DNA from 2 places in the Achromobacter sp. CSND-B12 genome. Region 2 is predicted to be linked to the other one. Evidence: predicted binding sites of a transcription regulator. Region 2 holds the regulator's gene; the other holds the start of a gene.
The links. Region 2 encodes NrdR, which represses ribonucleotide reductase genes. Its sites were predicted from a motif close to CACNANATNTNGTG; they were not measured.

Region 1 (15,610 bases), 2.8 Mb from region 2:
AGTACGGCAGGCCGTAGCGCGCGGTCATCTCGAACAGGCGCTCGGTGTTGGGATGGTCCCAGTCGAAGTCGGGCGTGATGTTGTAGGTGGGAATCGGGAAGGTGAACACGCGCCCCTTGGCGTCGCCGGCCATCATCACCTCGATGTAGGCGCGGTTGATCATGTCCATCTCGGCCTGCAGGTCGCCATAGGCGAACGGCATTTCCTCGCCGCCGACGTAGGGGATCTGCTCCTTCAGGTCGGCCGGGCAGGTCCAGTCGAAGGTCAGGTTGGTGAACGGCGTCTGCGTGCCCCAGCGGCTCGGCACGTTCAGGTTGTAGATCAGTTCCTGCATGCTTTGCTTGACCTCGGCGTAGGTCATCGCGTCGCGCCGGATGAAGGGCGCCATGTAGGTGTCGAACGAGCTGAAGGCCTGGGCGCCGGCCCATTCGTTCTGCAGCGTGCCCAGGAAGTTGACAATCTGGCCGATGGCCGCCGACATGTGGCGCGGCGGCGTGGCCTCGATCTTGCCGGGGATGCCGTTGAAGCCCTCGGTCAGCAGCTGGCGCAGCGACCAGCCGGCGCAATAGCCGCTGAGCATGTCCAGGTCGTGGATGTGGATGTCGCCGTCGCGGTGGGCCTGGCCGGCCTCGGGGGTGAAGACGTTGGACAGCCAGTAGTTGGCGGTGACCTTGCCGGCCACGTTCAGGATCAGCCCGCCCAGGCTGTAGCCCTGGTTGGCGTTGGCGTTGACGCGCCAGTCGCGCTGTTCCAGGTATTCCTCCATGGCGCTTTCCACGTCCACCAGGGTGTGGCGCAGCGCGCGCAGGCGGGCGTGTTGTTCGCGGTAGACGATGTAGGCGCGGGCGGTGCGCCAGTAGCCGGCCTTGACCAGCGTTTCCTCGACCTGGTTCTGGATGGTCTCCACGCCGGGGCAGACGTTGCCTTCGGCGGCCAGCGCCTCGATCACCGCGCCGGTCAGCGCCTGCGCGACGTCGGCGTCCAGTTCTCCGGTGCCGCGGCCGGCGGCGGCGATGGCCGCGGCGATCTTGTCGCGGTCGAATGCGACGACCCGGCCGTCGCGCTTGAGGATGTGTTGGAGTTGCATCGCTGACACCATATGTTGTGGGGTAGGAAAACTCTACCACCACCTATGGTGTCGAAAGCCCGGCTATCGAGGCGTTTGTCGGCTTGTCTTGATGCCGGTCAAACGGCGCCGGCCGGGCCGGCGCGGACGCAATGCGGCCCTAGAAACCCAAGCCGACCCCGGCCAGCGAGATCACCAGCGCCAGGGCGGCGGTGCCCATGGCCGGGCGCGGCGACCACGACAGCATGCCGACCCACAGCAACGCGCCGGCCGACAGCCAGCCCAGCCAGGCCACCACGCCCACGGTGTTGCCCCACAGGCCGACGCAGGGCAGCAGCGCCAGCAGCAACAGCAGGATGCCCGCGCCGCGCAGCACGCGGGAATGGCCGGCCGAGGGATCGCGGCCCCAGACCTGGTCGTAATGGCGCGGCATCGCCAGGCTCAGGCAGGCCATGCCGGAATAGGTCAGCAGCAGCGCCATGGCGATGCCGAAGGCGTCGTTGAGATTCATGCCGTGGCCTCCCGCGAAGCGCGCGTATCGCGCGGCGGCGGCGCCGACAGCGGTTTGCGGCCCAGCCGCAGCGCGGCCCAGCCGGCCGCCACGCCTATGGCCACGGCCGTCAGTTCGACCCCGGCGCTTTCCCAGTCGCCGCGCGCGATCTGCGCCAGCGGATGGTCGCCCAGCGTCATCAGGGACAGCAGCGGCAGCAGCAGGCACAGCGCCGACAGCAGGCCCAGCTGCCACAGCCAGGCGCGCCGCGGACTGCACAGCCAGGCATGGGCCAGCGTCAGCGCCCAGACGATGAAGAAGGCGCGCAGTTCCCAGCCGGCGCGCTGCGGCAGCGACACCGGCAACAGCCGGTTGGCCCACAGGTAGGCGACGCAGGCGATCGCCAGGCCGGCCAGCGCGGCCACGTTCAGGCCTTCGATCAGACGGTAGACGCGCGCGGTGGCGGCGCCGAATTCGTCGCCCATCCGGTTGCGGCGCTTGACCATGAACAAGACCGCGCCGGTGCCCATCATGGCGCTGCCGGCCAGGCCGCACACAAAGTACAGCCATTTCATCGCCAGTCCGCCGAACTTGACCATGTGCAGGTCGGACATCACCTGGCGCGTCAACGGCGCGGCGCCGCCCTCGACGCCGCCGGGGGCGCGCAGGCGCAGCAATTGGCCGGTGGCGGCGGAGAATTCCGCCATGCCGGTGGTGCTGCTGATATGGACGTTCTGGTCGGCCTCCTCGTTCCAGCCATAGACCGCGATCCGCATCGAGCCGTCTTCGGGGTTGTTGATGACGATGGCGCGCGCGGTCTGCCCGATCAACCGTTCGGCGCGCGCGACCAGCGGTTCCAGGGCCGGCACGGCGAGCGCGGTGCCGGTCAGCGGGGGCTGGTCTTCGCGCGCCAGTTCGGCCAGGTACAAGCGGGCGGCCTCGGCGCCGGGGCCATAGGTCGCCGCGATCGGCGCTGGCATCAGCGTGAAGGCCGAGATCACGATGCCGGTATAGGCGATCATGAACTGGAAGGGCAGGGTCAGCACCGCGGTGGCGTTGTGCGCGTCCAGCCACGAACGTTGGCCCTTGCTGGCGCGGAAGGTGAAGAAGTCCTTGAAGATGCGCTTGTGCGTCGCCACGCCGGAAACCATCGCCACCAGCATCGCCATGGCGGCGAAGGCCACGATCCACAGGCCCAGGGGCTGCGCGTGCAGGTTGTAGTGGAAGTCGACGAAGTGGTCGCCGCCGAAGGTGGCGCGGCCTGCCTCGTGGTGGTCCTCGTCCAGTTCGCGGCCGGTCTCGGGGTCGAGTTCGGCGTCGGCATATGCGCCGTTCGAGTCGAACCAGTAGACCACCAGGCCGTTGTCGTGGTGGCGGTTGACCGGCCAGATCTCCCACATGCCGGCGCCGGCGTGATGCCGCGCCATGTACTGCACCGCCAGATCGAGCCGGCGCGCGCGATCCACCTTCACGGGCTCGCGCGCCGCCGCCTCGGCCTCGGCCGCATGGTGCTCCGGGGTCATCCAGTGGGTGATGGGTTCGGCGAACACCGCCAGCGTCCCGGTCAGGAAGACGGCGAACAGCAGCCAGGAAAACCACAGGCCGACCCAGGTGTGGAGCCAGGCCATGGACAAACGGAAACTGGGTTTCAGAACGCGCCTCTTTCTTCTATCGACGCCGCCGCGAGCCCTGCCGCGGGTCTTTTATTGAGAATGGTTCCGATTCTAGTCGAAATGGGGTCGGAATAGGACGATTCCCGACGCCATCGTGCCGGCGGATCGTGGCCCGCCGGCGCCCGCGCGGGGCGGGCGCTTCAGTCCAGCTTGATGTCGGCGCGCCGGCCCACTTCGCCGAAGGTCTTGAGTTCCTGTTCCATGCGCGCGGTGAAGGCGGGGCCGTCCAGGTAGACCGGCTCCAGCGCCAGGTCGGCGATGGCGCGGCGTACCTGCGGGTCGGCCATGATGTCCGCGACCGCGCGGTTCAACGTGTCCAGCACCGGCGGCGGCGTGCGAGCCGGCGCCACCAGCCCGTACCAGCCCACCATCGAGACGCCGGGCAGGCCGCTTTCGATGAAGGTCGGCACGTCCGGCAACTGCGGCACGCGGTGTTCGCCGGTGACGGCCAGCGCGCGCACCTTGCCCGCCTTGACCTGCGGCGCGGCCGACGACACGGTGTCCACGCCCAGCGCGATTTCGCCGCCGATCAGCGCGGTGATGAACTGCGCGCTGCCCTTGTAGGGCACCGGCGTCATTTTGGCGCCCGCGGCCTCGGCGAACATTTCACCCACCAGGTGCGGCGCCGACCCTGGACCGAAGGTGCCGTACATCAGGCCGCCGCCGGCGGTCTTGTCGCGCGCCAGCTCGGCGGCCTGTTGCGCGGTCTTGGCCGGCAGGCTGTTCTGCGCCAGCAGCACCACCGGCGCCAGCGCCACGATGGCGATGTGCTCGAAGCTGCCGCGCGGGTCGTAGGGCAGGTCGCGCTTGAGCGCCGGCAGCACGGTGTAGGTGGTGCTGCCCGACAGCATCAGCGTGTAGCCGTCGGGCTGGGCCTGCGCCACGGCGTTGGCGCCGATGACGGTCGAGGCGCCGGGCCGGTTCTCGACGATCACGGCCTGGCCCAGCTTGCCCGACAGCCGGTTGGCCAGCAGCCGGGCCACGGCGTCGGTGGCGCCGCCGGGCGTGAACGGCACCACCAGCTTGATGGCCTGTTCGGGATAGGCGGCGTGCGCGGCGGGGGCGGCCAGGGTGGCTTGCAGGGCAAGGGCCGAAAGGCAGGCCAGCGCGGCGGCGCGGAGTCGGGCGATCATGGAAGAGTCCGGTCAGGAGGGAGAGGAATCGGTTTCGGCGGCGGCCTGGCGCAGCGCGGCGCCCTGGTCGCCCAGGTCCCAGAACAGGCCCGCCATGATGGCCAGGCCCTCGCGCGCCACGCTGCCCAGCAGATGCTCGTTGGGCGCGTGCTGGGCGCAGGCGGGGTAGGAATGCGGCACCCACAGCGTGGGCAGGCCGAGCAGGTCGGCGAAGATGTCGTTGGGCAGCGAGCCCCCCAGGTTGGGCAGCAGCGCCGGCCGCAGCCCCGTGCTGCGCTCGATCGAGGCGGCGGCCCAGCGTACCCAGGGGTTGTCGGGCGACAGGCGGGTGGCGCCGGCCTGCATGCCGACGCGGACCCGCACGTCGGCAAAGCCGGCCGCGTCTAGATGCGCGCGCACGTGCTGCTCGAGCGCGCGCCAGTCGGTGCCGACCACGAAACGCAACTGGCACCAGGCCGTGGCGACGGGCGGAATGGCATTGACCGGCTTGGCCGGATCGCCGGCGCCGAAGGTCAGCACGTCCAGGCTGTTCCAGCCGAACACCTGCTCCGGGGGCGACAGGCCAGGCTCGCCCCAGTCGTGGTCGATCGCGGGATCGTCGGCGCCGCCACCCACTTCCAGGTCCGCCAGCGCCACCGCCACCGGCGCCGGGATGGGCGGCGGCCGCAGGCCCGGCACCAGGATGCGGCCACGCGCGTCCACCAGGGAGGCGATGGCGTGCGACAGGACGATGGCGGGATTGGCCAGCAGCCCGCCCCAGTTGCCCGAGTGGTAGCCGCGTTCGCGGGCGCGCAGGCTCAATTCGAAGTTCACCGCGCCGCGCGAGCCCATGAACAGGGTGGGGCGGGCGGCGGCCAGGCGCGGGCCGTCGCTGGCAATGAAGACGTCGGCGGCCAGCGCCTCGCGCTGCGCTTCGCAGAAGGCGGCCAGGCCGGGCGAGCCCGCTTCCTCGCCGGTCTCGATCAGCCAGGTGGCGTTGAAGCCCAGCTTGCCGTCGCGCGCCCGCAGCACCTGGCGCAGCGCGGCCAGGTTGATGGTGTGTTGCCCCTTGTTGTCGGCGGTGCCGCGGCCGTACCAGCGGTCGCCCTCGACCCGCAGGCGCCATGGATCGCGGCCGGCTTCCCACTTGGCCGAATTGCCGCGCACCACGTCGCCATGGCCGTACAGCAGCACGCCCGGCAGCGCCGGCGCTTCGATGCGCCGCGCCACCATGATCGGCAGGTCGACGCCCGCCGGGTTGGGGTGCACATGACAGGTGAAGCCCAGCTGTTCCAGCTGCGGCGCCAGCTCGTCATTCAGGTAGGCGTGCTGGCAGGCGGCCTGGCCGGGCTCCTCGCTTTCGGTCTGGTAGGCGACGCGGCGGGCCAGTTCGGCCTGCAAGGTGCCGTCGTCATAGGCTTGGGTGGCGTGGAGGATGGCTTGTTCGCGGATCACTGCGGTCTCGGGGTAGCGGCACAGGCACAAAGTTATTACGCTTGGGCGCATGCCACAATTAGATAATTCGCATTTGATCGTTGCCATTTAGGCAATGGCTCGGGGAGGCTTGCCATGATTTCGCTGGGCCTGAGGTATTTCCTGGAGGTGGCGCGCTGCGGCTCCATCGCCGGCGCCGCCGCGGCGCAGCACGTGGCGGCCTCTGCCGTGAGCCGCCAGATCGCCAAGCTGGAGGACGAGCTGGGCATTGCGCTGTTCGAGCGCCAGGCGCGCGGCATGGCATTGAGCGAGGCCGGCCGCCAGCTGGCGGCATACGCCAACGCCGCCGCGCTGGAGGCCGAGCGCGTCACCACCGGCATCCGCCAGCGCAGCGCGCTGGGCGACGTGACCATCCGGCTGGCCTGCACTGAAGGCTTTGCCCATCGCTTCCTGCCGCAGTGCATGGCCGACTTCAAGCGTATCCGCCCCGAGGCGCGCTTCCACCTGCTGGTGGAGCGGCCGGAGGAGGTCAACCGGCTGGTGCTGGAAGGGTTGTCGCAGCTGGCGCTGCGCTACACGGTGGCGCCCGACGAGCGCCTCAAGACCGAATTGCAATGCCGCGCGCCGGTCTACGCCATCATGTGCCGGCGCCATCCGCTGGCCGCGCGCCGCAGCGTCGGCGTGCGCGACCTGGCGCAGGTGCCGCTGTCGCTGGGCGACCCCGGCACCACGGTGCGCGACCTGTTCGACGCGGCCTGCGCCAATGCCGGCGTGCATATCGAGCCTGCCTACGTCTCGAACCATTCGGCGGCCTTCCTGCCGATGCTGCCGGGCAGCCAGATCGTGGCGTTGACGGGCTACCTGACAGTGATCGGCCTGCTCGCCAGCGCCGGCCTGGTGGCGGTGCCGTTCAGCAATCCCGAAATGCGCCAGCGCAGCATCCAGGTCGTGACCTTGCGCGGCGCCAATCTGCCGCCGCTGGCGCGGGCCTTTCTGGCGCTGTTGGCCGAACGCCTGACCGTGGCGCCACGCGCCCCGGAAGTGGAACGGGGCGCGGGCTGAGGCGTCGGGCGCGGCGCGGACGGGCGGGGATCAGGCGCGCCGCGCCCGCCAGCCCGCCACCTTCAGTCGCAGCCGCTCCAGCGCCAGATACACGATCGGCGTGGTGTATAGGGTCAGGAACTGGCTGATCATCAATCCGCCGACGATGGTCACGCCCAGCGGCCGGCGCAGTTCCGAGCCTTCGCCCATGCCCAGCACCAGCGGCAGCGCGCCCAGCAGGCCGGCCAGGTTGGTCATGACGATGGGCCGCAGGCGCAGCATGGCGGCGCGGTGGATGGCCTGTTCCGGCGTCAGGCCCTCGCGCCGCTCCAGGCCGAGGGCGAAGTCGATCATCAGGATGGCGTTCTTCATCACCACCCCCACCAGCAGGAACAGGCCGAGCAGGGCGATCAGGCTGAACTCGATATCGGCCAACCGCAGCGCCAGCAGCGCGCCGACGCCGGCCGAGGGCAGGGTCGACAGGATGGTCAGCGGATGCAGCGGGCTTTCGTACAGGATGCCCAGCACCAGGTAGATCGCCACCAGCACGCCCAGGATCAGCCAGGGCTGGTCCTGCAGGCTTTGCTGGAAGCTGCGGGCGTCGCCGCCCAGCCGCGTCTGGATGTGGGCGGGCACCATCAGCCGCGCCATGGCGGCGTCGATGGCGGCCAGGCCCTGCTGCAGCGAGACGCCCTCGGCCAGCGAGAAGCCGACGCCGACGGCGGCGAACAGCCCGTCGTGGAAGACGCGGTCGTTGACCAGGCCGTGCTCGTAGGTGGAGAACGCCGACAGCGGCACGCGGTTGCCGTCGGCCGCCACCACCTGCACCCGTTCCAGCACCTCGGGGTCCTCGGTGTAGCGCGGGTCCAGCTCCAGCACCACGCGGTACTGGTTCATGGGGTCGTACAGCGTCGCCACCTGGCGCTGGCTGAAGGAATTGCCGAGCACGCTGGCGATGGTGCGCATGTCCACGCCCAGGCGCCGGGCGGCGGCGCGGTCGATGTTGATGACCACCTGCTGGGTGGCGGCATCGCCCACCGCATCGACGTCGCGCAGCTCGGGAATGTCCTGCATCGCGCGCGAGATCCTGCGTGACCATTGCCGCAGCGCCGGCACGTCGCTGGCCATGATGGCCAGCTCGTGGTCGCGGGAATTGCCGAAGCCGCCCGGCATGCGCAGGTCCTGGTCGACGTTCAGGAAGAACATGCCGCCCGGCACCGGCGGGGCGTTGGCGCGCAGCCAGTCGATCACCTGGGCCGAGGATTCGCGCCGCTCGGAAGCGGGTTTCAGGCGGATCAGGAACAGCGAATTGCTGATGCCCAGGCTGCCGCCGTTGTAGCCGATCACGTCCTGCACCGCGGGGTGCTTGAGCACCAGCTGGCGGTAGACGTCGATCTTGGGCTGCATCACCTGGAACGAGAAGCCGTCGTCGCCGCGCACGAACCCCATCAGCTGGCCGGTGTCCTGCTGCGGCAGAAACCCCTTGGGCGCTTGCGCATACAGATAGGCGTTCAGCGCCACCACGGCGGCCAGCAGCAGCAGGGTCAGGCGCGCGTGGCCCAGCACCCGCGCCAGCGACGCGCCATACCATTGGTGGACGCGGGCGAACACGGCGCGCAGCCGCGAGGGCCGCGTTTGCGCCTCGGCTGGCGGCCGCAGCCAGCGCGCGCACAGGCTGGGAATGATGGCGACCGACACCACCAGCGAAATCAGGATGGCCGCCACCAGCGTGATCGAGAACTCGCGGAACAGCCGTTCCACCAGCCCGCCCATGAACAGGATCGACACGAACACCACCGACAGCGCCAGCGTCATCGCCACCAGCGTGAAGCCGACCTCGCGCACGCCGCGCAGGGCCGCCTGGCGCGGCCCCAGGCCGCGTTCCAGGTGGCGCGAGATGTTCTCCAGCACCACGATGGCGTCGTCCACCACCAGGCCCGCGGCCACGATCAGCGCCATCAGCGACAGGTTGTTGAGCGAGAAGCCCCACAGGTACATGACGGCGAAGGTGGCGATCAGGCACACGGGGATCGCCACGCTGGGAATGGCCGCGGCGCGGGCGCTGCCCAGGAACAGCCACACCACCAGGATCACCAGCCCGACCGCCAGCCCCAGCGTGACGTGGGCCTCGCGCAGCGTGGCGTGGATGCCGGGCGAGCGGTCCAGCACCACGGTCAGGTCGACGTCGGCCGGCATCAGCGCGCGCAGGCCGGGCAGGGCCTGGTTGATGGCGGCGATGGTCTCGATGATGTTGGCGCCCGGCTGGCGGCTGATGGTCAGCACCACCGCCGGGTCGTCGTTGTGAAAGCCGCTGCTGTAGCGGTTCTCGACCGAGTCGCTGACGCGCGCGATCTGCGCCAGCCGGATGGTGGCGCCATCCTGGTGGCGCACGATCAGGCCGTTGTAGTCGTCGGCCGTGCGCGGCTGGCCGGGCGTGCCGACCTCCCAGCGCTGGCCGGCCGAGTCCAGCTGGCCCTGCGGTCCCATGGGGGCGGCGTCGGCGATGGACTGGCGCAGGTCGTCCAGCGCCACGCCATAGTGCGCCAGCGCGTTCGGGTTGACCTGCACCCGCACCGCCGGCAGCGAGCTGCCGCCCAGCGTCACTTCGCCGACGCCGACGATCTGCGACAGTTTCTGCGCCAGCACCGTGGCGCCCAGGTCGTAGAGCCGGCCGGCCGGCCGCGTCGGCGAGCTGAGCGCCAGCGCCATGATGGGCGCCTGCGACGGGTTGACCTTGCGGTAGGTGGGGTTGCCGGGCATGCCGGACGGCAGCTCGGCGCGGGCGGCGTTGATGGCGGCCTGCACGTCGCGCGCGGCCGCGTTGATGTCTCGGTCCAGCGCGAACTGCAGCAGCACGCGGGTGGCGCCCTGGTTGCTGGACGAGCTCATGGCGCTGACGCCGGCGATGCCGCCCAGCGCGCGCTCCAGCGGCGCGGCCACCGTGCTGGCCATGCTCTCGGGGCTGGCGCCGGGCAGTTCGGCGCGCACCTCGATGGTGGGGAAGTCCACCTGCGGCAGGGGCGCAACCGGCAGCAGGCGCCAGGCCACCGCGCCCAGCAGCGTCAGGGCCAGCGCCAGGAAGATGCAGGCGATGGGCCGGTGCAGCAGCGCGCGGATCATGGCGCCGGCCGGTCCGCGGGCGCGGGCAGGGCCTTGCGGCGGCCCGCGCCCAGCCGGTGGAAGAACAGGTAGACGGCGGGCGTGGTGAACAGCGTCAGCACCTGGCTGACCAGCAGGCCGCCCACCATCACCCAGCCCAGCGGCTGGCGCAGTTCTGCGCCCGAGCCGGTGGCCAGCATCAGCGGCAGGGCGCCGAACAGCGCCGCCAGCGTGGTCATCAGGATCGGCCGCAGCCGCAGCAGCGCGGCTTCGCGGATCGCCTCGCGCGGGGCCAGGCCGCGGCTGCGTTCGGCTTCCAGCGCGAAGTCGACCATCATGATGCCGTTCTTCTTGACCAGTCCGATCAGCAGGATGATGCCGATCACGGCGATCAGGTCCAGCGGCCGGCCGGTGAGCAGCAGCGCCAGCAGCGCGCCCACCGTGGCCGACGGCAGGGTCGACAGGATGGTGACGGGATGGATCGCGCTTTCATAAAGCATGCCCAGCACCAGGTACATGGTGACCACCGCCGCCAGCATCAACCACAGGGTATTGGACAACGACGCCTCGAAGGCCGCCGCCGCGCCCTGCAGGCGCAGTTCGACGCTCGCGGGCATGGCGATGCCCTGGCGCGCCGCCTCGATGGCGGCGATGGCCGCGCCCAGCGAGCCGCCCGGCGGCAGGTTGAACGAGAAATTGACGGCCGGGAACTGCGACAGATGGTTGACCGCCAGCGGCACGGCGCGTTCGCTGACCGTGGCCAGCGCCGCCAGCGGAATCGGCTGGCCGTCCGCGGTTTTCAGGTGGATGCGCTCCAGCGCCTCGGGGCTGGCGGCCAGGCGCGGGTCCACTTCCAGCACCACGCGGTACTGGTTCGATTGCGTGAACAGGGTGGCCACCTGGCGCTGGCCGAAGGCGTTGTAAAGCGCCTGCGCCACGTCGTCCATGGTCAGCCCGAGCCGCGCGGCGGCGTCGCGGGAAACCTCCAGGTAGGCCTGGCGGCCGCCGCCCTGCAGGTCCGACGAAATATCGGCCAACTGCGGCGCGGCGCCCAGGCGCTGGGCCAGCGCGCGGCTCCAGCGCGCCAGCAGGGCGGCGTCGGGCGAGGTCAGGGTGAACTGGTACTGGCCGCGGCTGACGCGGTCTTCGATGTTCAATTCCTGCACCGGTTGCAGGTACAGCGAGATGCCCCGCACCTGGCGGGCGCGGGCATCGAGCCGCGCCATGATGTCGGCCAGCGGCGCGCCGCGCTCGCTCCAGGGCTTGAGGTTGACCAGCAGACGGCCGGTGTTCAACGTGGCGTTCATGCCGTCGATGCCGATGAAGGACGACAGGCTGGCGACGTCGGGGTCTTGCAGCAGGCTTTGCGCCAGCGCCTGCTGGCGTTGCGACATGGCCTCGAACGAGGTGCTCTGCGCCGACTGGGTCACGCCCTGCAGCACGCCGCCGTCCTGCACCGGGAAGAAGCCCTTGGGCACCGCCAGGTACAGCAGCGCGGTCAGCGCGACGGTGGCCAGCATCGCCAGCAGTGTCAGGCGCTGGTGGCGCAGGGTCATGTCGAGCCAGCCGGCGTAGCGCGCCTGCAGGCGGTCGAGCAGGCCGGGCGGGCGCTCGGCGTGCGGCGGCAGCAGGCGCGCGCACATCATGGGGGTGAGCGTCAGCGACACCGCCAGCGAGATCAGGATGGCCACCGCCAGCGTGATGGCGAATTCGCGGAACAGCCGGCCGACCACGTCTTCCATGAACAGCAGCGGGATCAGCACGGCGATCAGCGACAGCGTCAGCGACACCAGGGTGAAGCCGATCTGCCCGGCGCCCTTGAGCGCGGCCGCCATCGGGCTGTGGCCCTGTTCGCGGTAGCGGGCGATGTTCTCCAGCATGACGATGGCGTCGTCGACCACGAAGCCGGCGCCGATGGTCAGCGCCATCAGCGTCAGGTTGTTGGTCGAAAAGCCCGCCAGGTGCATCACGCCGAAGGTGCCGATCAGGGACAGCGGCACAGCCAGGCTGGGAATCAGCGTGGCCGGCAGGTTGCGCAGGAACAGGAAGGTCACCAGCACAACCAGCCCGACCGCGAAGGCCAGTTCCCACTGCACGCCGCGCACCGAAGCGCGGATGCTTTCGGTGCGGTCGGTCAGCACGCGCACCTGCACCGCCGCCGGCAGGCTGGCGGTCAGCTGCGGCAGCAGCGCCTTGACCTGGTCGGCCACGGCGATGACGTTGGCGCCGGGCTGGCGCTGGATGTTCACCAGCACCGCCGGCTGGCGGTCGACCCAGGCGGCCAGGTAGCGGTCCTCGGCGCCGTCCTCCACCGTGGCGACCTCGCCCAGCCGCACCGGCGCGCCATTGCGCCAGGCCACGATCAGGTCGCGGTATTCCTGCGCGCTCCGCAACTGGTCGTTGGCGTCCATGATGACCGAGCGCACCGGGCCGTCGAAGCTGCCCTTGGGCTGGTTGGAGTTGGCCTTGGCGATGGCCTCCTGCAGGTCGGACAGTTGCAGTCCGCGCGCCGCCAGCGCCATGGGGTTGGCCTGCACCCGCACCGCGGGGCGCTGGCCGCCGGCCAGGCTTACCATGCCCACGCCCGACAACTGCGCCAGGCGCTGTGTCATGCGGGTGTCGACCAGGTCGTAGACCTGCGGCAGCGGCAACGAATCCGAGGTGACGGCCAGCGTCAGGATCGGCACGTCGGCCGGGTTGACCTTGCGGTACACCGGCGGCGTCGGCAGGTCGGACGGCAGCAGCGAGCCGCTGGCGCTGATGGCGGCCTGCACCTCCTGCTCGGCCACCCCCAGCGAGACGTCGAGCGAGAACTGCAGCGTGATCACCGAGATGCCGCTGCCGCTGGAGGACGACATCTGCTTGAGCCCCGGGATCTGGCCGAAGCGGCGCTCCAGCGGCGCGGTCACGGCGCGCGCGGTGACATCGGGGCTGGCGCCCGGATAGGGCGTGGTGACCTGGATGATGGGGTAGTCGACCTGCGGCAGCGCCGCCACCGGCAGCATGCGCCAGGCAAGGATGCCCGACAGCAGCAGTGCCAGCATCAGGAACGAGGTGGCGACCGGCCGCAGGATGAAGGGACGTGACAGGCTCATTGGGTTTCCACGATCAGCACGTCGCGGCCGTCGTGCAGTCGGTCCACGCCCTCGACCACCACGCGTTCGGCCACGGCCAGGCCCGAGCGGACTTCGACGCGGCCGGCGTTGGCGCGGCCCAGCGTCAGTTCGCGCCGAGTGGCGCGTTGGTCGTCGCCGATGACGAAGACGAAGGCGCCGTCGGCGCCGTACTGCACCGCCGCAGTGGGGATCGACAGCACGTCTTCCTGGCGCGCCAGCGCCAGGCGGATATTGACGAACTGGTTCGGGAACAGCGCCTCGTCGGCATTCTCGAACAGGGCGCGCAGCTTGACCGTGCCGCTGGCGGCGTGGATCTGGTTGTCCAGCGCCTGCAGCGTGCCGAGCGCGAGCAGGCGGCGTTCGTCGGCGTCCCAGGCCTGCACCTGCAGGGCGCCGTCGCCGGCCTGCGCCTGGCGCAGCAGGTCCAGGCGGGTTTCGGCAAGCGTGAACAGCGCCGAGATCGGCCGCGTCTGCACCAGCGTGGTCAGGCCGTCGGCGTCGCCGGCGCGCACGTGATTGCCGGCGTCCACGCGGCGCAGGCCGATGCGGCCGTCGTGCGGCGCGACGATGCGCGTCAGCGCCAGCAGCCGCCGGGCGTCGGCCACGGCCGCCGCCAGCCGCTGGCGCTGGGCCGCGTAGCTGCGCGCCTGGGCCTCGGCGGTGTCCAGCTGCTGGCCCGCCACCGCTTCCTGGCGCGCCAGTTGCCGGTAGCGGCGCAGGTCGATCTCGGCGTTGCCGAGCAGCGCCTCGACGCGCGCCAGTTCGCCTTCGGCCGCCGCCAGCGCGGCCTGGTAGGGGCGTGGATCGATCTCGGCCAGCAATTGCCCGCGCCGCACGGCCTGGCCCTCGGTGTAGTGCAGGCGTTGCAGCTGGCCATCGACCTGGCTGCGCAGCACCACGCGGGCCAACGGCGTGATGGTGCCCAGCGCATGCAGGTCGCGCGGCAAGGGGCCGCTGCGCGCGGCGGCAACGCTGACCGCCACCGGCTGTTGGGCGTAGCTGGGAATGGCGGCGGGGGCGGGGCCTGGCAGGACGTAGCGCCATACGGCCCACCCGGCCCAGGCGGCCAGCATGGCGACGGCCACAAGGCCGGCGAGCGCCAGACGCCGGCGCACGATGGCGGGGCCAGCGGAGAAAGGCAGGGGCATCTCGGTACTGCCAGGGGATAAGTTGGGGACAGTGCGGATTCTATCTGAATAATAATTATTAGCGTTTTGGAATCAGCTTGTAGTCAGGTTTTATGCGGCTTCTTCCGACGCGGTTCCGGGCGGCGTTCCCAGGCCCATTTCGGCCAGGCGCGCCTGGATCAGTTCGAGCAATGCCCGGGCGCGCGCGCTGACGGAATGCCGATGGCTGTAGACCCCCAGCAATTGCAGGGGCGCGGGGCGCAGGTCCAGCGGCACCTCGCGCAGTCGCCCGCTGGCCAGGTCCTCCTGGCACGAGCAGGCCGCCAGGATCGCGAAACCGATGCCCTGGCGCGCGCCCATCAGCGCCAGTTCGCCGCTGTTGACGCGGTAGCGGCTGCGCACCGGCACCTTGACGATCTCGCCGGCGGCATCCTCGAATTGCCAGGGCATGCCCTTCAATGCGCTCAGGGTGGTGATGCAGGGCAGGGCCTTGAGCTGGCGCGCCTGGCGCGGCACGCCGACACGCGCCAGCAGCGCCGGCGCGGCGACCACGATGCTGGGCAGCGTGGCCAGTTCGCGCGTGATGAGGCTGCTGTCGTCCTGGCGGCCCCGGTGGAAGACGATCGACAGATCGACGTCCTCGCGCAGCGCGTCGATGCCGTCGAGGCGGGTGTCGCAGGCCAGCTCGATGCCTGGATGGCGGTCGCAGAATTCCGCCAGGATCGGCGCCAGCAGCCGCGGCGCTTCACCTGGCATGCACAGCGTCAGCGGCCCGCGCAGCTCCCGCCGGACCGCGCCCAGTTCTTCTTCGGTGGCGGCAAGCGTGTCCAGCAGCGGCTTGGCCCGCTGGTACAGCAACTGGCCGGCCTCGGTCATGCGCAAATGGCGGGTGCTGCGCTCCAGCAAGCGCACGCCCAGCCGCCGTTCCAGTCCGGCGACATGGCGGCTGACGTTCGACGACGGCATCGCCAGGCGCCGCGCGGCGCCGGCGAAGCTCTGTTCATCCACGACGGCGGCGTAGACGCGCACGCTGTTCAGATCCAGCGCTTGGCCCATGATTATCCCGGTTCAGATATGAAACAAACCCATTTTTCCATACTAGTTATCGGATCCGGTGGAGTCTACGATGCGGTTCCCGGTTCCGGCGTGGGACCGGCGCGGGGTTTGATGGAAGGAATCAGCATGGATATCGGAATACTGGGCGGCGGCATCGCCGGCCTGAGCGTGGCGCTGGCATTGCATCGGACCGGCCATCGGCCGCGGGTCTACGAACGCGGGGCCGCGCCGGCCACCATGGGCGCCGGCGTGACGTTATGGCCCAACGCCGCCTTCGTGCTGGACGCGCTCGGCCTGCTGCCGGACGTCGCGGCAGCGGGGGGGCGGCCGCGGGCGATGCGCCGCTACGACAACGCGGGCCATGCCCTGGGCAGCCTCGACATCTCCGCGCTCGAC
Region 2 (15,610 bases):
CGTTGTCGGTGTGGCGGATGAAGACCAGGTCCACGTGCTCGTACTTGCGCGACAGGAACAGATACAGCAGCGTGAAAAAGCGCTTGGCCAGGTCCTTCTTGCCCTCGTCCATCGAGCCGGACACGTCCATCAGGCAGAACATGACCGCGCGCGCCATCGGGATCGATACCGACACGCGATTGCGGTAGCGCAGGTCCAGGTCGTCCAGGAACGGCACGCGGGCCAGGCGCTCGCGGCAGTCCTCGACATCCTGTTCCAGGGCCTTGATCTGGTCCGCGGGCGCGCCCGCCGCCTTGGCCTTGGCCAGGCGCTCCTCCGCGTCCTCGAGGTCGGCCCGCGCCTTCACGCTCAACGCCACCCGCCGCGCCAGCGACGACTTCAGCGTGCGGCTGATGCTGAGCATGCTGGGCGAGCCGGTGGTGGTGTAGCCGGCGCGTTGCCATTTCTTCTGGCTGACCTCGCCGAGCGTGTTGCGGGCCAGGTGAGGCAGTTCCAGGTCTTCGAAGAACAGGTTGAGGAATTCCGCCCGCGACAGGCTGAAGGTGAACTGATCGACCGACTCGCCTTCGCCGGGCTCGGAACCGCCCTGGCCTTCTCCTCCCTGGGGCCGGTCGAACGTATCGCCCTTGGCGAACTCGCGGTTGCCCGGATGCACCATTTCCCGGTCGCCGCCCGCGCCGTGCCGGAACGTCGGCTCGGAAATATCGCGGGCGGGCAGGTTGATCTCGCCGCCCTGATCCATGTCCTGGATCGAGCGGTCGCGGATCATCCCGTGGACCGCCTTGCGGATCTGGTCCTTGTAACGCCGCAGAAAGCGCTCCCGGTTAACGGCGCTCTTGTTGCGCCCGTTAAGACGGCGATCGATCAGTGAATTCATGATTCACCTCGCTCAGGAAGACTTCCTCACACGGAGATACCACTCGCACAGCAGCCTGACCTGCTTTTCCGTGTAGCCCTTCTCCACCATCCGGTCGACGAAGCTCTGGTGCTTGGTCTTGTCCTCGGCCGACGCCTTGGCGTTGAACGAGATCACCGGCAGCAGGTCTTCCGTGTTCGAGAACATCTTCTTCTCGATCACTTCGCGCAGCTTTTCATAGCTGGTCCAGGTCGGGTTGCGGCCGTTGTTGTTGGCGCGCGCCCGCAGCACGAAGTTCACGATCTCGTTGCGGAAGTCCTTCGGATTGGCGATGCCGGCCGGCTTCTCGATCTTCTCCAGTTCGTCGTTCAGGGCGCTGCGGTCGAAGCTCTCGCCGGTTTCCGGGTCGCGGAATTCCTCGTCCTGGATCCAGCAGTCGGCGAACGTGACGTAGCGATCGAAGATGTTCTGCCCATACTCCGAGTACGACTCGAGGTACGCCGTCTGGATCTCCTTGCCGATGAACTCGGCATAGCGCGGCGCCAGGAAGCCCTTGATGAACTCCAGGTAGCGCCGGCGGATTTCCTCCGGATAGTCCTCGCGCCCGATGCGCTGTTCGAGCACGTACATCAGGTGCACCGGATTGGCCGCCACCTCGGTCTGGTCGTAATTGAAGACGCTGGACAGGATCTTGTACGCGAAGCGCGTCGAGACCCCGTTCATGCCTTCGTCGGTGCCGGCGTAGTCCTTGTACTCCTGCAGCGCCTTGGCCTTCGGGTCGACGTCCTTCAGGCTTTCGCCGTCATAGACGCGCAGCTTCGAGTAGATGCTGGAATTCTCCGGCTCCTTCAGCCGCGTCAGCACCGAGAACTGCGCCATCATGTCCAGCGTCCCCGGCGCGCACGGCGCCGTCGACAGCGAGCTGTGATGCAGCAGCTTTTCGTAGATGCGGACTTCTTCCGACACCTGCAGGCAGTAAGGCACCTTGACGATATAGATACGGTCGAGGAACGCCTCGTTGTGCTTGTTGTTGCGGAAGGTCTGCCACTCCGATTCGTTCGAGTGCGCCAGGATGCAACCGTTGAACGGGATCGCCGAGAAACCCTCGGTGCCCTTGAAGTTGCCTTCCTGCGTCGCCGTCAAGAGCGGATGCAGCATCTTGATCGGCGCCTTGAACATTTCCACGAACTCGAGCAGGCCCTGGTTGGCCAGGCACAAGCCGCCGGAATAGCTGTAGGCGTCCGGGTCGTCCTGCGAATGGCGGTCGAGCTTGCGGATGTCGACCTTGCCGACCAGCGATGAGATGTCCTGGTTGTTCTCGTCACCCGGCTCGGTCTTGGCGATCGCCACCTGGCGCAGCACCGACGGGTTCAGGCGCACCACGCGGAATTGCGAGATGTCGCCGTCGAACTCCTTCAGGCGCTTGACCGCCCACGGCGACATGATGCCCGTGAGATAGCGGCGCGGAATGCCGTATTCCTTTTCGAGCGTGTCGCCGAAGCGTTCCGGATGGAACAGGCCGAGCGGCGACTCGTTCACCGGCGAGCCCTTGAGCGCGTAGATGGGGTGGACTTCCATCAGCACCTTCAGGCGTTCGGCGATGGACGACTTGCCGCCGCCCACCGGCCCGAGCAGATAGAGGATTTGCTTGCGCTCTTCCAGTCCCTGCGCGGCGTGCTTGAAGAACGCCACGATCTGCCCGATGACGTCCTCCATGCCGTAGAACTCCTGGAACGCCGGATAGCGTCGGATGGTCCGGTTGGAAAACAAACGGGAAAGACGTGGGTCGTTGCGCGTATCCACGATTTCAGGTTCGCCAATCGCCGCCAGCATGCGCTCAGCGGGGCTGGCATATGCCATCGGGTCACGCTTGGCGAGGTTCAGATATTCCTCGAGGGAAAGTTCCGACTCCTGCTCTCTTGCATACTGCGACTTGAAGCCTTCGACGATGTTTTGCACGGAAACCTCCTACAACACGCGAAAAAGCCATGACGTCCCTACGTGTCCCCATTGTGTGCCTCAGTGCTTCAGCGTGACTAGGGTCAACGCGCTATAAGCAATTTCGGCACGGTTGTATGTTGCTTTCGCCACACATCAACCAAGAGCACGATCGGGCCCTTTCCGTTTAGGCTGCACCGTTCGGACACAAGTTCCGTCAGGGATTGCAACCAACGTGAATAAGTTCACTCGTACGCCTTCAGCATATTGCTGTAGAACGGGCGCAGGATGCAGCCACGCATGAAATGGTCAGCAATGATTTGAAGGGATGAGATATCCCGGTGGATTCTTATGATCCGGACAACAGGTCCGGTGCGTTCGCTATGCGATGGCAGCGAACGGTCTGAACGGCGCAAAGCGACTACGTTCAGCAAGTATCGGTCCGGTGTGTGAAAGCGCCGGTACGCGACACTGGAATCCGTGGTGACGAGGGCGCGTGGCGGGTTATGGATCGGGCCATGAGCGCGTAGCGCCAAGTCATGGCCTAGCTTAAGCCCAATTGACGGTTTTGTGGCAATTCATTTGGGGCGTCACGGTAAAAAAATACCAATCGACAACCCTTGGAGCGGCGTCGGGGAATCGCTCTCAAACTTGCTGCGATCACGCCGCAAGCCGCGCGGGCAAACGCTATCGACCCGATCGCGCTGCGCTATCGCGGCATCGATTGGCAGCCAAGACATGAGAGTGCTAATACCCCTGGCGGCGTCAAGGATAGAATCACGCAACCGCCGCAGCCGCCGCGCGCCGCTTTTTCAAACACCGTCCGCACATCATGTTGCCACGCCCGCGCCCTGTCCCGGACCGGCCGCGCATCGCCCGCGCGTCGATGCGCTGTTGGCGTCTGGCGGTTCTGTGCGGACTGCTGCTGCTGGCAGCCTGCGAATGCAGCGCCCCTCCCTTGCCCAACGATGCCTACGTCTGGCAGCGGCGCTGGACGCCCGCGCTGAACCACGCACTGGCTGACAGCGCCGACATGCTGCGCGCGTGGCGCGTGCTGGCGGCCGAACTGCGCGCCGACGGCGCCTGGTTCGAGGCAACGCCCGACCTGGCCGCGCTGGCGGCAACCGGGCGTCCCGTCGTGCTGGTACTGCGGCTCGACGGTCGCGTCGGCGCCCTGAGCGAAGCCGACATCGACGCGCGCGCGGCCGCCTTGCTCTCGGCCTGGCGCGGCGCCGGCATCGCGCTGACCGGCCTGGAGATCGACTACGACTGCCCCACGGCGCGATTGCCGGCCTACAGCGCGCTGCTGGCCAAGCTCAAGGCCCGCCTGCCGCAGGACTTGCGGCTGTCCATCACCGCTCTGCCCACCTGGCTGGAAAGCGCCGCGCTGACCGAGCTGCTGGCGGTGCCGGACGAAACCGTGCTGCAGGTCCACGCCGTATTGAATCCGGCGCAAGGGTCGCTGTTCGACGCCAGGCGCGCGCGCGCCTGGCTCGCTGCCTACGCCGACCGCACCGCAAAGCCCTGGCGGGTGGCGCTGCCGGCCTACGGCAGCCGCGTCGCGTGGGACGAACAAGGCCAGATCGTCGCCGTCGAAAGCGAACGGCCTGCGTTGATACCGGGCGGCCGTTCGGCGGAACTGCTGGTCGCGCCCGACACCATCGCGGCCTTTGTCGCCACGCTCGACCGCGATCGGCCGGCCGGGCTGGCGGGCATCGCCTGGTTCCGCCTGCCGACCCAGACGGACACGCGCGCCTGGAGCCTGCCGACCTGGCGCGCGGTGCTGGCGCGCCACCCCCTGACGCCGGCGCTCGCGGTCGCGGCCGCTGCGCCAGGGCCGGGCGGGGCGCGCGACGTGTTGCTGTCCAACCGTGGCAGCACCGATGCGCCGCTGCCCTTCATCGTCAGGCTGGACGCCCGCTGCCGCGCCGCCGACGGCATCAACGGCTATACCCTTGAATATGATCGGCAGGGCGGGTATCTTCGGCGCGCGCGGGATGGCCTGCTGCGCGCCGGCGCCGAACGCGCCATAGGATGGATCCGCTGTGACGCCGCAACCCCGAGCTTCCATGTACAACCGTAAATCGCTGATCGCCGCCTTGCTGCTGGCCGGCGCGGGCATCGTCATTGCCTGCGGTCCCGACTTCCCGCCACAGCTGCTGGACGACCGCGCCGGCACGCTGCAGGGCACGCCCGCCAATTCGTTCGCCTACGAGGCGATGCGCCTGGTCCCCGCCACGGACTCGCTGCGCGCCAATGAATCACCACTGCTGCCGGACGGCAGCTACCGCTCCGACGCCATCCCGGAAGCCTACGACCCCGCGCTCACGCCGGCACAGCTCGACCAGCTGCGGTTGATGCGCACCCGTCCGGACGGCGAGCAGGCGTACGCCGCGGGCGCCGGCCTGCCTGAAGCGGTCCGCCTCTATGCCGCGGCCGCGGTCGACTACCACACAGCGCCGCAGGCCCCGCACGAGCAGCGCTGGGAACGGGCGCGCCAGCGCCTGCGGGCAATCCTGGCGCTGCCTGCCGAGCAGGCGGCGACGCGCAGCGTCTGGGCCGCCTACATGCTGGCCGAAACCGGGAACCCGGGCACGGCGGCGCAGGACTATGCGCGCGTGCGCGAGATGGCGCTGCAAGGCGCCCCCGATCCGCTCGGCCTGGCCGTTGCCAGCTACGGCCAGCAGGCGCGGCTGTCGCTGACCGGCAGCCTGGGACAATGCGCGTATGAAGACGTGGTCAATGCAACGCCCTGCCTGGACGCCATCGCCCCGGCCAACCTGCATCAGGCGGTGCGCCTGTACGCCGCCCAGGCCGCCCGCGACTCGATCAGCGGGCGCGAATCGCTGCGCCTGATCGCCGACTGGGCGCTGGCCTCGGCGGCGCGAGCCGGCCGCCTGATCGACGACCCGGTGGGCCAACGCCTGCTGGTGGCGTATGGCCTGGCCCGTATCGGCGATATCGTCGACGGCAAGCCAGACAGCGCCCGCGACCCGTTCGCCAACTTCGAACAGACCGGCCGCCTGAGCCTGGCCGATGCCGCCGGCGGCGCGCCCAACGTCGTGCCCAACCCGGCGCTGCAATCGCTCGTGGCCGCGTTGCAGACCCAGGACCCGCAACGCATCGCCGATGCCGATCGGGTCGCGGCGCTGGCCTATCGCGTGGGCCGCTACGATCTCGCCCAGACCCTGGCCGAGCGGCTCGACACGGCATTGGCCTGGTGGGTGCGCGCCAAACTGGCCATCCGCCGCGGTGACAACGAACTCGCCGCCCAGGCCTATGCCCGCGCGATCGCGGCATTCCCGCGGGCCGATGGCAGTCTCGAACCTGGATCGGCCTCCCTGCTCAAGGCCGAACAAGGCGTGCTGTCGCTGTCGCGCGGCCAGTACGTGGAAGCGCTGGACCAGCTGTACCGCGCCGCCGCGACCCGCCACGGCGCCAGCCCGGCCGATGAAGGCTGGCCCCTGTCGCCCTACTGGAACGATGCCGCCTACGTGGCCGAACGCGTGCTCACGACCGAGGAGCTCAAGGCCTATGTCGACCGCCTGCCGCCGCCCGCGCCGGCGCCTGCGCGTCCGGCCGGCTTCAGCCGCTATACGCCCGAACAGTTCTATCAATGGAGCCGCCTGAATCCGCCGCCCGCGCATGACCGCCTGCGCCAGCTGCTAGCGCGGCGCCTGGTGCGCGAGGGCCGCGTGGCCGAGGCCCTGCCCTACTTTCCGGCCGATTCCGATCCGCGCTTTGCCAGCGGGGGCTACGACGACGGCGCATGGAAGATCCAGGAGTCCGACGTGCGCCAGCGCGCCGCCCGGTACGGCGACGCCCTGCGAGCGGCAGGCAGCGCCTGGGGCCGCACCGCCCGTGCCCAGGCCTGGTACCAGGCGGCGACGCTGGCGCGCCGCGACGGCATCCGCATCATGGGCTATGAACAGGGCCCGGACTACGCCGTCTATGACGGCAACTATTCAACCGGCGCGGGTCGCGACGCCAACCCGTGGTGGCGCGAAGCCCGCGCCGACACCGGCATGCCGCTGGATACCCCGCTGCAGCGCGCCGAGGCCGACCTGCCGGGCCCTTATGTGACACAGGAAGAACGCAAGCGCTATGCCGCCAGCGAGGCGCGCCCCAACGTGCGCTACCACTACCGCCAGATCGCCGCCGACTACGCCATGAAGGCGGCCGACGAACTGCCCAGCCGCTCGCAGGCCTTCGCCGCCGTGCTGTGCCGCGGCGCGCGGTACGTCATCGACGACACGCCGGAACGCGCCTCCGCCATCTATCTGCGCTACGTGGACCAGGGCGCCCGGGTGCCCTTCAGCGACACCTTCGGCCGCGAATGCCCTGAACCGGACTTCCAGTCGGCCGCGCGCTTTCACTACATCCAGGCATGGAAAGCCTGGGAGCGCGCGCGCCAGCAACATCCCGGCCTGCTGTTGGCCGGCGGCCTGCTTGCGCTGGCGGCGCTCGGCGCCGCGCTGTGGGCCTGGCGCAGCGCCACCCCGGCGGCTCGCGGCGGCAAGCGCTAGGGCGTCTGGACGGCCGGCAATTCGACCCGCCGCAACAGTCCGCGCCAATGCTCCGGCACCCGGGCGCGCACGCGCAGGTCTGCCGCCACCCGCTGCGCCTCGATGAATTCGTAGCGCGGGGCGGCGTCCAGCCGCTCCAGCAGCGGCAGCCTGACCACGCCGGCGGCGTCGCCCAGCAACATCGGCGCCATATATATCAGCAGTTCGTCGACGCAGCCGGCCGCCACCAGCGCGCCGCTCAAACCGGCGCCGGCCTCGACGTGGACTTCGTTGAACTGCTGCGCGGCCAGCCAGCGCATCATCGCCGGCAGGTCCACGCGGTCGGGCTCGGCGGCGGGCATCGACACCACGCGGACGTTCCTGGCTTCCAGCCGCGCCTGCTTGGCGGCGTCGACCCGCGCCGTGAACACGATGACCTCGCCGCCGTCGAACAGGCGCGCGTCCTCGGGAATCTCGAAGCGCCCGTCGACCACCGCCCGGCGCGGCTGGCGCGGCGTCTGCACGCTGCGCACGGTCAGTTGCGGATCGTCCTTGAGCACGGTGCCGATGCCGGTCAGCACCACGCAACTGCGCGCGCGCCACAGATGCCCGTCGGCGCGCGCCTCGGGGCCGGTGATCCATTGCGACAGGCCGTTATGCAGGGCGCTGCGGCCATCCAGCGATGTCGCCATCTTGAGCCAGGTCCACGGCAGCCCGCGGCTCATGCGCGAAATGAAACCGGCGTTCAGGGCCAGCGCCTCTTCGCGGCAAATGCCGGTGGTGACGGCGATACCGGCCTGGCGCAGGCGCGCCAACCCCTTGCCATTGACCAGCGGGTTGGGATCGCCGATCGCCACCACCACCCGCGCCGGCGCGGCCGCCAGCAAGGCGTCCACGCAGGGCGGCGTGCGGCCGAAATGGCTGCACGGCTCCAGCGTGACGTAGACGGTGGCGCCCGCCACCGATTCGCCGCGCGCCTGCGCGTCACGCAGCGCGCACACTTCGGCATGCGGGCCGCCGGGAGGCTGGGTGGCGCCCTCGCCCAGCACGCGGCCATCGCGCACGATGACGCAGCCCACCCGGGGGTTGGGCGCCGTCGAGTACATGACGGTCTGCGCCAGGGCCAGGGCGCGCCGCATCCAGGACAGGTCGTCGGATTCGCTGGGGTTCTTCATCATGCACGGATTGTATGTCCGCGGCGGATCGCCGGCACGCCGCGCTTGCCGTTCCGCGCCGGCGCGCTATGATCGTTCAAGCGGCCCGGCAGTCATGTCCGTTTTGGGCCGATGCTGGTCTCGGGACGGCCTCGCCCCGCCGCCGGGGCAGGCCCACAATACGCCACGTATCTCTCGAAATCCCAAGGCACGGAGCCCGCCGCCATGAAACAAGCATTGATCGTCATCGACGTCCAGGATTCCTTCCGCCAGCGTCCGTTTTGGGACGAGTCGGAATATCCGGCATTCGTCTCGCAACTCCAGGGCCTGATCGACGCCGCCCGTGCCCGCGACATCCCGGTGCTGCAGGTGTTTCACACCAGCGTCGCCAACGATCCAGCCAACCCATTCTCGCTGGCCTCCGGCCATGTCAGGACATTGAAGGAACTGCGCATCGAGCCCGACGCCGTGTTCCACAAGACCGTGCATTCCTCCCTCTACGCCAAGGACGCCGACGGCGCCACGCTGCGGGACTGGCTGCGCAAGCACGGCATAGAGGGCGTCATCGTCAGCGGCATCCGCACCGAACAGTGCTGCGAGACCACCACCCGCCATGCCAGCGACGACGGCTTCAAGGTGGTGTTCCCGACCGACGCCACGCTGACTTTCGCCATGCAGAGTCCGTCGGGCAAGCACTACACGCCGGCCGAGATCCGCGACGCCACCGAACTGGTGCTGCAGGGCCGCTTTGCCCGCATCGCCCGCGCCACCGACGTCTTCGCCGACGCGCAATAGGGACGCGCCGCCATGATTCCCGTGTACTTCGTGTTGCCGCGGGGAATCGTGCTGCTCGACGTGGCCGGGCCGGCCGAGGCGTTCCGGGTTGCCAACAAGCTGTGCCCGGACGCCTTCGCGCAGCATTTCTGCGGCCCCTCGACCGAAGTGGAAAGCGGCATTCCCGGCCTGCACCTGGCGCGGATCCAGCCCCTGCCCCAGAAGCTGCCGCCCGAGGCGCTGGTGATCGTGTCCGGGGTGGTGGGCAAGCACATCCGCCTGGACGAGCCCGAGGCCCGCGTCATCATCGACTGGCTGGCGGCGCGCCATCCGGTCGACGGCTTCACGCTGATGACCGTCTGCGCCGGCGCCCTGTTCGCCGCCGCGGCCGGCCTGACGCGCCAGCGCGAATGCACCACGCACCACAGCTGCCTGGCGCAATTGGCCGACATGGATCCGTCCGCCCGGCTGCACGACAACCGCATCTTCGTCGAAGACGGCAACCTGGTCAGCAGCGCCGGCATCACCGCCGGCATCGACCTGGCGCTGCACATGGTGTCGCGCCACTGCGGCCCACGCGTGGCCAGTGAAGTGGCGCGCGACATGGTGGTCTACCAGCGCCGCGCCGGCACCGACTCGGCCCTGTCGCCCTGGCTGGAACACCGCAACCACATGCATCCCGGTGTGCACCGGGTCCAGGACGCGGTGGTGCGCAACCCGGCGGCGCCGTGGTCGGCGCAGTCGCTGGCCGAGCAGGCCCACACCAGTTCGCGCCACCTGACGCGGCTGTTCCGCGAGCACGCCGGCTGCACGCCGATGGACTACCTGTATCAGATACGCGTGGCGCTGGCGCGCGACATGCTGCGTGAAACCCGCCTGAACCTGGAGATGGTGGCGGAGAAATCCGGATTCGGCTCGGCCCAGCACCTGCGCCGCGTGTGGCGCCGATTCCAGCCGCAGACGCCCAGCATGGCGCGGACACCCGCGCTGTAGCGCGCCTTGCGAGTCAATCCGCGCCCCTCAGGCGCCGCGCGGCGCCCTCATTCCTTGCGCAGCTTGGCGGGCAGCACCGGCCCCTGCATCTCGCGGATCGCCTCGACGAATTCGCCGATGTCCTCGAAGCTCTTGTACACCGACGCAAAGCGCACGTAGGCCACCTTGTCGAGCTTGCGCAGCTCGTTCATGACCAGTTCGCCGATATGCCCGGAAGCCACTTCGCGCAGCCCGCTGGCCAGGAGTTGTTCCTCGATGCGGGCGACGGCGGCGTCCACGTCCTCGGTGCTGACCGGGCGCTTGCGCAGCGCCAGGCTCAGGCTGGCGCGCAGCTTGGCGGGATCGTAGTCGCTGCGGCTGCCGTTGCGCTTGACCACGGACGGCATCGCCAGCTCCACCCGCTCGTAGGTGGTGAAGCGCTTGTCACAGGACTGGCAGCGGCGCCGGCGACGGATGGCGTCGCCCTCTTCCGAGACACGGCTGTCGACGACCTGCGTTTCGGAGTTGCCGCAAAATGGACACCGCATGTGTGATCCCTGAAAACACGGAAAGCAATAATTCGCCCACATTGTAACGAGGCGACAGTCGATCCGTGGCGACTATGACAAATTCGTCCCTATTATTTTTGCCACGATGACCGCTGGCGCGCAAGCGCCATTGGCCCGAAAACAAAAGGACGGCCCCTTGCGGAGCCGTCCTCGTCATGTGCCGGCGGGAAAGATCCGCCGCCGCATCACTTCTTGCCGTACACCGGCAGGCGCGAGGTCAGCTCATTGACCTTGGCGCGCACGGCGGCGATGTTGGCTTCGTCACGCGGGTTGTCCAGCACGTCGGCGATCAGGTTGGCGGTCAGCTCGGCCTCGGCTTCGGTGAAGCCGCGGGTGGTCATGGCCGGCGTGCCCAGGCGGATGCCGCTGGTCACGAAGGGCTTTTCCGGATCGTTCGGGATGGCGTTCTTGTTGACGGTGATATGAGCCTGGCCCAGCACGGCTTCGGCTTCCTTGCCCGTGATGCCCTTGGCACGCAGGTCCACCAGCATGACGTGGCTTTCGGTTCGGCCCGAAACGATGCGCAGGCCGCGCTTGACCAGCGTGTCGGCCAGCACCTTGGCGTTCTTGACCACTTGTTGCGCGTAGGTCTTGAATTCGGGTTCCAGCGCTTCCTTGAAGGCCACGGCCTTGCCGGCGATGACGTGCATCAGCGGACCGCCCTGGATGCCCGGGAAGATGGCCGAGTTGATGATCTTCTCGTATTCGGCCTTCATCATGATGACGCCGCCGCGCGGGCCGCGCAGCGACTTGTGCGTGGTCGAGGTGACGAAGTCGGCGTGCGGCACCGGGTTGGGGTACGCGCCGCCGGCGACCAGGCCGGCGTAGTGGGCGATGTCGACCATGAACAGCGCGCCGTTGTCGTGGGCGATGCGGGCCATGCGCTCGAAGTCGATGTGCAGGGCGTAGGCCGAGGCGCCGGCGACGATCAGCTTGGGCTTGTGTTCCTTGGCGAGCTGCTCGACCTGGGCGTAGTTCAGGACTTCGTTTTCGTCCAGGCCGTACGAGATGAAGTTGTACAGCTTGCCCGAGGCGTTGACCGACGCGCCGTGCGTCAGGTGGCCACCTTCGGCCAGGCTCATGCCCAGCACCGTGTCGCCCGGCTTCAGGACGGCCATGTACACGCCCTGGTTGGCCTGCGAACCCGAGTTGGGCTGCACGTTGGCGGCTTCGGCGCCGAAGATCTGCTTCAGGCGGTCGATGGCCAGCTGCTCGACCACGTCGACGTATTCGCAACCGCCGTAGTAGCGCTTGCCCGGGTAGCCTTCGGCGTACTTGTTCGTGAGCTGCGTGCCCTGGGCTTCCATGACGGCCGGGCTGGCGTAGTTCTCCGAAGCGATCAGCTCGATGTGCTGTTCCTGGCGAACGTCTTCCTTCTGGACGGCGGCCCAGACGTCCGGGTCAGCCTTGGAGAGGGTGAGGTTGCGGTCAAACATGACGGGGGGTTCCTGAGGCGGTAAGAGAGGAGAAAACTGCGCCCGGGTGGGTAAACCCGGATAATGACGAATAGTTTACCGCGTACCGCCGCTTTCCCTGTCGCCAAAATGCCCCGAACAGAGGTAAAAGTCCCGGCAAGGACGGGAAAGTTCCTCCCATCCGCCGTAACCGGAAAACGCGCTCAATCCGGCTTGAAAAACTTTCATGCAATGCGTGGACGCCACCCCGCCCGCGGCGCAAACAAAAAGGGCCGCAACAAACGCGGCCCTTTCGGCTGGCGGATCGACAACGGCGATCAGGACGCCGAGGTCGCCCCGATCTGCTTGGGCGCCAGCTTCGGGTTGAGCGTGTAGGTGCCGGTCAGCGACGCCTGCGCCAGCACGTGCTTCTGGATGGCGCGCAGCGCGTCCTCGCCGGTGAACGAACCCTGCAGGTTCAGCGTATGGACGTCCAGCGCATACAGCGTGAACACGTAGCGGTGCACCAGTGCGTCGTTCCAGGGCGGGCACGGGCCGTCATAGCCGAAATAGTCGCCGCTCATGTCGTGGTCGTTGGCGAACCAGGACGAGTACGAGTTGATGCCCTGGCGGGCATCCAGCGGCGCCAGCGGGCCGCCCTTGCCACGCGGCGTGATACCGCTGGAAAAAGCGCCTTCGTCGATTTCACGCATGTCGGCCGCCAGGTCGACCAGCACCCAATGGAAGAAATCCACCCGCGGCAGGTCGGCCGGCACTTCACGGCCCTCCTGGTTGACGTCGTCGGGCTTGGAGGGAACGTCCGGGTCGTGGCAGATCAAGGCGAACGACTGCGTACCCGCCGGGACATCGTCCCAGGAAAACTGCGGGTTGTAGTTGTCAGCCAGCGCGACGTGCGATTGCGCATCGATCTTGCCGAAGGCGTAGCGCTCCGGAATCGACTCGTTATCGGAAAAAGACAAACTCGAAAGTTTCATGTCGTGCTCCTTGAAGTGCTGCGAAGGCATCCCAGCCTTGAACGTCCCCCCAGCGTATCAAAATCTTCGCGATTATGGGTTCAACTTAACACGCGCGAACTTGCGCTTGCCCACCTGGACCACGTAAGTCCCCGCAGGCAGTTGCAACGATTTGTCTTCGACCCGGTCGCCATTGACGCGCACCCCGCCCTGCTCGACGTTGCGCTGCGCCTCGGAACCCGAAGCCACCAGGCCAGCCTCGCGCAACAGTTTGAGGATGCCGACCGGCGCGCGGCCGATGCTGACCTCGGGCATGTCCTCCGGAATCGCGCCGTCGCGGAAACGCGCCTCGAACGCGGCCAGGGCGTCCTCGGCGGCCTTGGCCGAATGGAAACGGGTGATGATTTCCTGCGCCAGCATGACCTTGGCGTCGCGCGGATTGCGGCCGCCGTCGATCTCCTGGCGCAGCGCGGCGATGTCTTCCAGCGAACGGAACGACAGCAGCTCGAAGTAGCGCCACATCAGCGTGTCGGAAATCGACATCAGCTTGCCGAACATCGAATCCGGCGACTCCGAAATGCCGATGTAGTTGCCCTTGGACTTGGACATCTTCTCGACACCGTCGGTGCCGACCAGCAGCGGCATCGTCAGGATGCACTGCGGCTCCTGTCCATACTCCTTCTGCAGCTCGCGGCCGACCAGCAGGTTGAACTTCTGATCGGTGCCCCCCAGCTCCAGATCGGACTTCAGCGCCACCGAGTCGTAACCCTGCATCAGCGGGTACAGGAATTCATGCACCGAGATCGGGATGCCGCCCTTGAAGCGCTTGGTGAAATCTTCGCGTTCCATCATGCGCGCCACGGTATAGCGCGACGCCAGCTGGATCATGCCGCGCGCGCCCAGCGGGTCGCACCACTCCGAGTTGTAACGGATCTCGGTGCGAGCCGGATCCAGTACCAGGCTGGCCTGCGCGTAGTAGGTCTTGGCGTTGGCCTCGATCTGCTCGCGCGTGAGCGGCGGGCGGGTGCTGTTGCGGCCGCTGGGATCGCCGATGGTCGAGGTGAAGTCGCCGATCAGGAAGATGACCTCATGGCCCAGGTCCTGCAACTGGCGCATCTTGTTGAGCACCACCGTGTGGCCCAGGTGGATGTCCGGCGCGGTCGGGTCCAGCCCCAGCTTGATGCGCAGCGGCACGCCGGTGGCGCGGCTGCGGGCCAGCTTGCGGGCGAATTCGGCTTCGACCAGCAACTCATCGCATCCGCGCTTGGCAATACGCAGATCGGCTTCGACTTCGGGGGTGATGGGGGCTTCGGAGGGTGACATTTTTGGGGGGCCGCAACGGCTTCAGCCGATAAAAAGGTGTAAAAAGTGACGAAAACTATCGAAAATTCTAGCCGAATCAGCTAGGATACCGCCCTAATCATACGCAACTGTCATATATACGCAGTTGTGCTCCGGTTACCACCCGTTGTTCACAAGATGCGCCCCGCGCCAGCCCTTGCCCCGGAAAACGTGGCGCGCGGGGGCCGTTCGTGTCACGCACCCTGCGAGCTCATGCCACCTGAGAGGGTATCTTCACGATGAATCGTGGCCTCCACGACCTGGCGAGTAGCATCAAACGCAAAGTTGCCGCCGTATTTGCGCCCGTCGAGCCCAAGCCGCATCGCTCGGGACTTTTCCGCCGCACTCTCCTCGTCACCGCCATGGGTCTGTTTGCCGGCGCCGCCGCCTTGGGCATGGTGCAGCAACCCGACCGCAGCGAACTCCCCCCGTCCCGCGTCATCCAGAGCATCCTGCCGCTGACCACCGAACAGGTCGAAGTCAGCACCCCCAGCGCCGCGCCCTACATCAGCGAAACCCGCATCCGCGCGGGCGACACGCTGGCCGCCGTGCTGCAGCGCCTGGAGCTGGACTCCCCGGACCTGCAGACCTTCCTGACCCACGACGCCAGCGCGCGCAGCATCTACAAGCTGTACCCGGGCCGGTCGGTGCAGGCCGCGACCGACGCCGAAGGCAACCTGATCTGGCTGCGCTACATCCACACGCCGGGCAACGAGGCCGACGGCCAGGTCGTCACTCGCATGCTGCACGTGGCGCGCACCGACGACGGCTACAAGGCCGAGGAAATCACCGAAAGCACCGATCGCCAGACCCGCGTCGCCGTGGGCACGATCCGGTCCTCGCTGTTCGGCGCCACCGATGCCGCCGGCATCCCCGATTCGGTCACCATGCAGATGGCCGACATCCTCAGCGCCAAGATCGACTTCCTGCGCGACCTGCGCCAGGGCGACCAGTTCCGCGTGGTCTACGAAGTGCGCTCGCACGATGGCCGCTACGCCGGCGCCGGCCGCGTGCTGGCCCTGGAATTCATCAACGGCGGCAAGACCTACTCCGCCGTCTGGTTCAGCGCCGACAACAAGACCGGCTCGTACTACGACTTCGACGGCACCAGCCTGCGCGGCGCGTTCCTGCGC

Region 1: ACUTAG_RS30970 (ribonucleoside triphosphate reductase) is a predicted target of NrdR. The motif match lies at 1,094-1,107, and genes of this name have one in related genera.

The regions. Positions count from the first base shown of each region.
Region 1 covers NZ_JBREGJ010000001.1:6,591,423-6,607,032, reverse strand. The annotation lists gene ACUTAG_RS30970 (ribonucleoside triphosphate reductase) at 1-1,087, opposite strand, end outside; gene ACUTAG_RS30965 (DUF3325 domain-containing protein) at 1,227-1,577, opposite strand; gene ACUTAG_RS30960 (PepSY-associated TM helix domain-containing protein) at 1,574-3,184, opposite strand; gene ACUTAG_RS30955 (Bug family tripartite tricarboxylate transporter substrate binding protein) at 3,370-4,362, opposite strand; gene ACUTAG_RS30950 (M20 family metallopeptidase) at 4,375-5,796, opposite strand; gene ACUTAG_RS30945 (LysR family transcriptional regulator) at 5,911-6,837, shown strand; gene ACUTAG_RS30940 (efflux RND transporter permease subunit) at 6,868-9,936, opposite strand; gene ACUTAG_RS30935 (multidrug efflux RND transporter permease subunit) at 9,933-13,010, opposite strand; gene ACUTAG_RS30930 (efflux RND transporter periplasmic adaptor subunit) at 13,007-14,179, opposite strand; gene ACUTAG_RS30925 (LysR family transcriptional regulator) at 14,270-15,214, opposite strand; gene ACUTAG_RS30920 (FAD-dependent oxidoreductase) at 15,341-15,610, shown strand, end outside.
Region 2 covers NZ_JBREGJ010000001.1:3,817,350-3,832,959, reverse strand. The annotation lists gene ACUTAG_RS17960 (YeaH/YhbH family protein) at 1-877, opposite strand, end outside; gene ACUTAG_RS17955 (PrkA family serine protein kinase) at 890-2,806, opposite strand; gene ACUTAG_RS17950 (DUF3142 domain-containing protein) at 3,681-4,877, shown strand; gene ACUTAG_RS17945 (hypothetical protein) at 4,864-7,320, shown strand; gene ribD (bifunctional diaminohydroxyphosphoribosylaminopyrimidine deaminase/5-amino-6-(5-phosphoribosylamino)uracil reductase RibD) at 7,317-8,438, opposite strand; gene ACUTAG_RS17935 (cysteine hydrolase family protein) at 8,679-9,248, shown strand; gene ACUTAG_RS17930 (GlxA family transcriptional regulator) at 9,261-10,220, shown strand; gene nrdR (transcriptional regulator NrdR) at 10,268-10,747, opposite strand; gene glyA (serine hydroxymethyltransferase) at 10,954-12,204, opposite strand; gene ACUTAG_RS17915 (YbhB/YbcL family Raf kinase inhibitor-like protein) at 12,501-13,157, opposite strand; gene tyrS (tyrosine--tRNA ligase) at 13,230-14,459, opposite strand; gene ACUTAG_RS17905 (M23 family metallopeptidase) at 14,717-15,610, shown strand, end outside.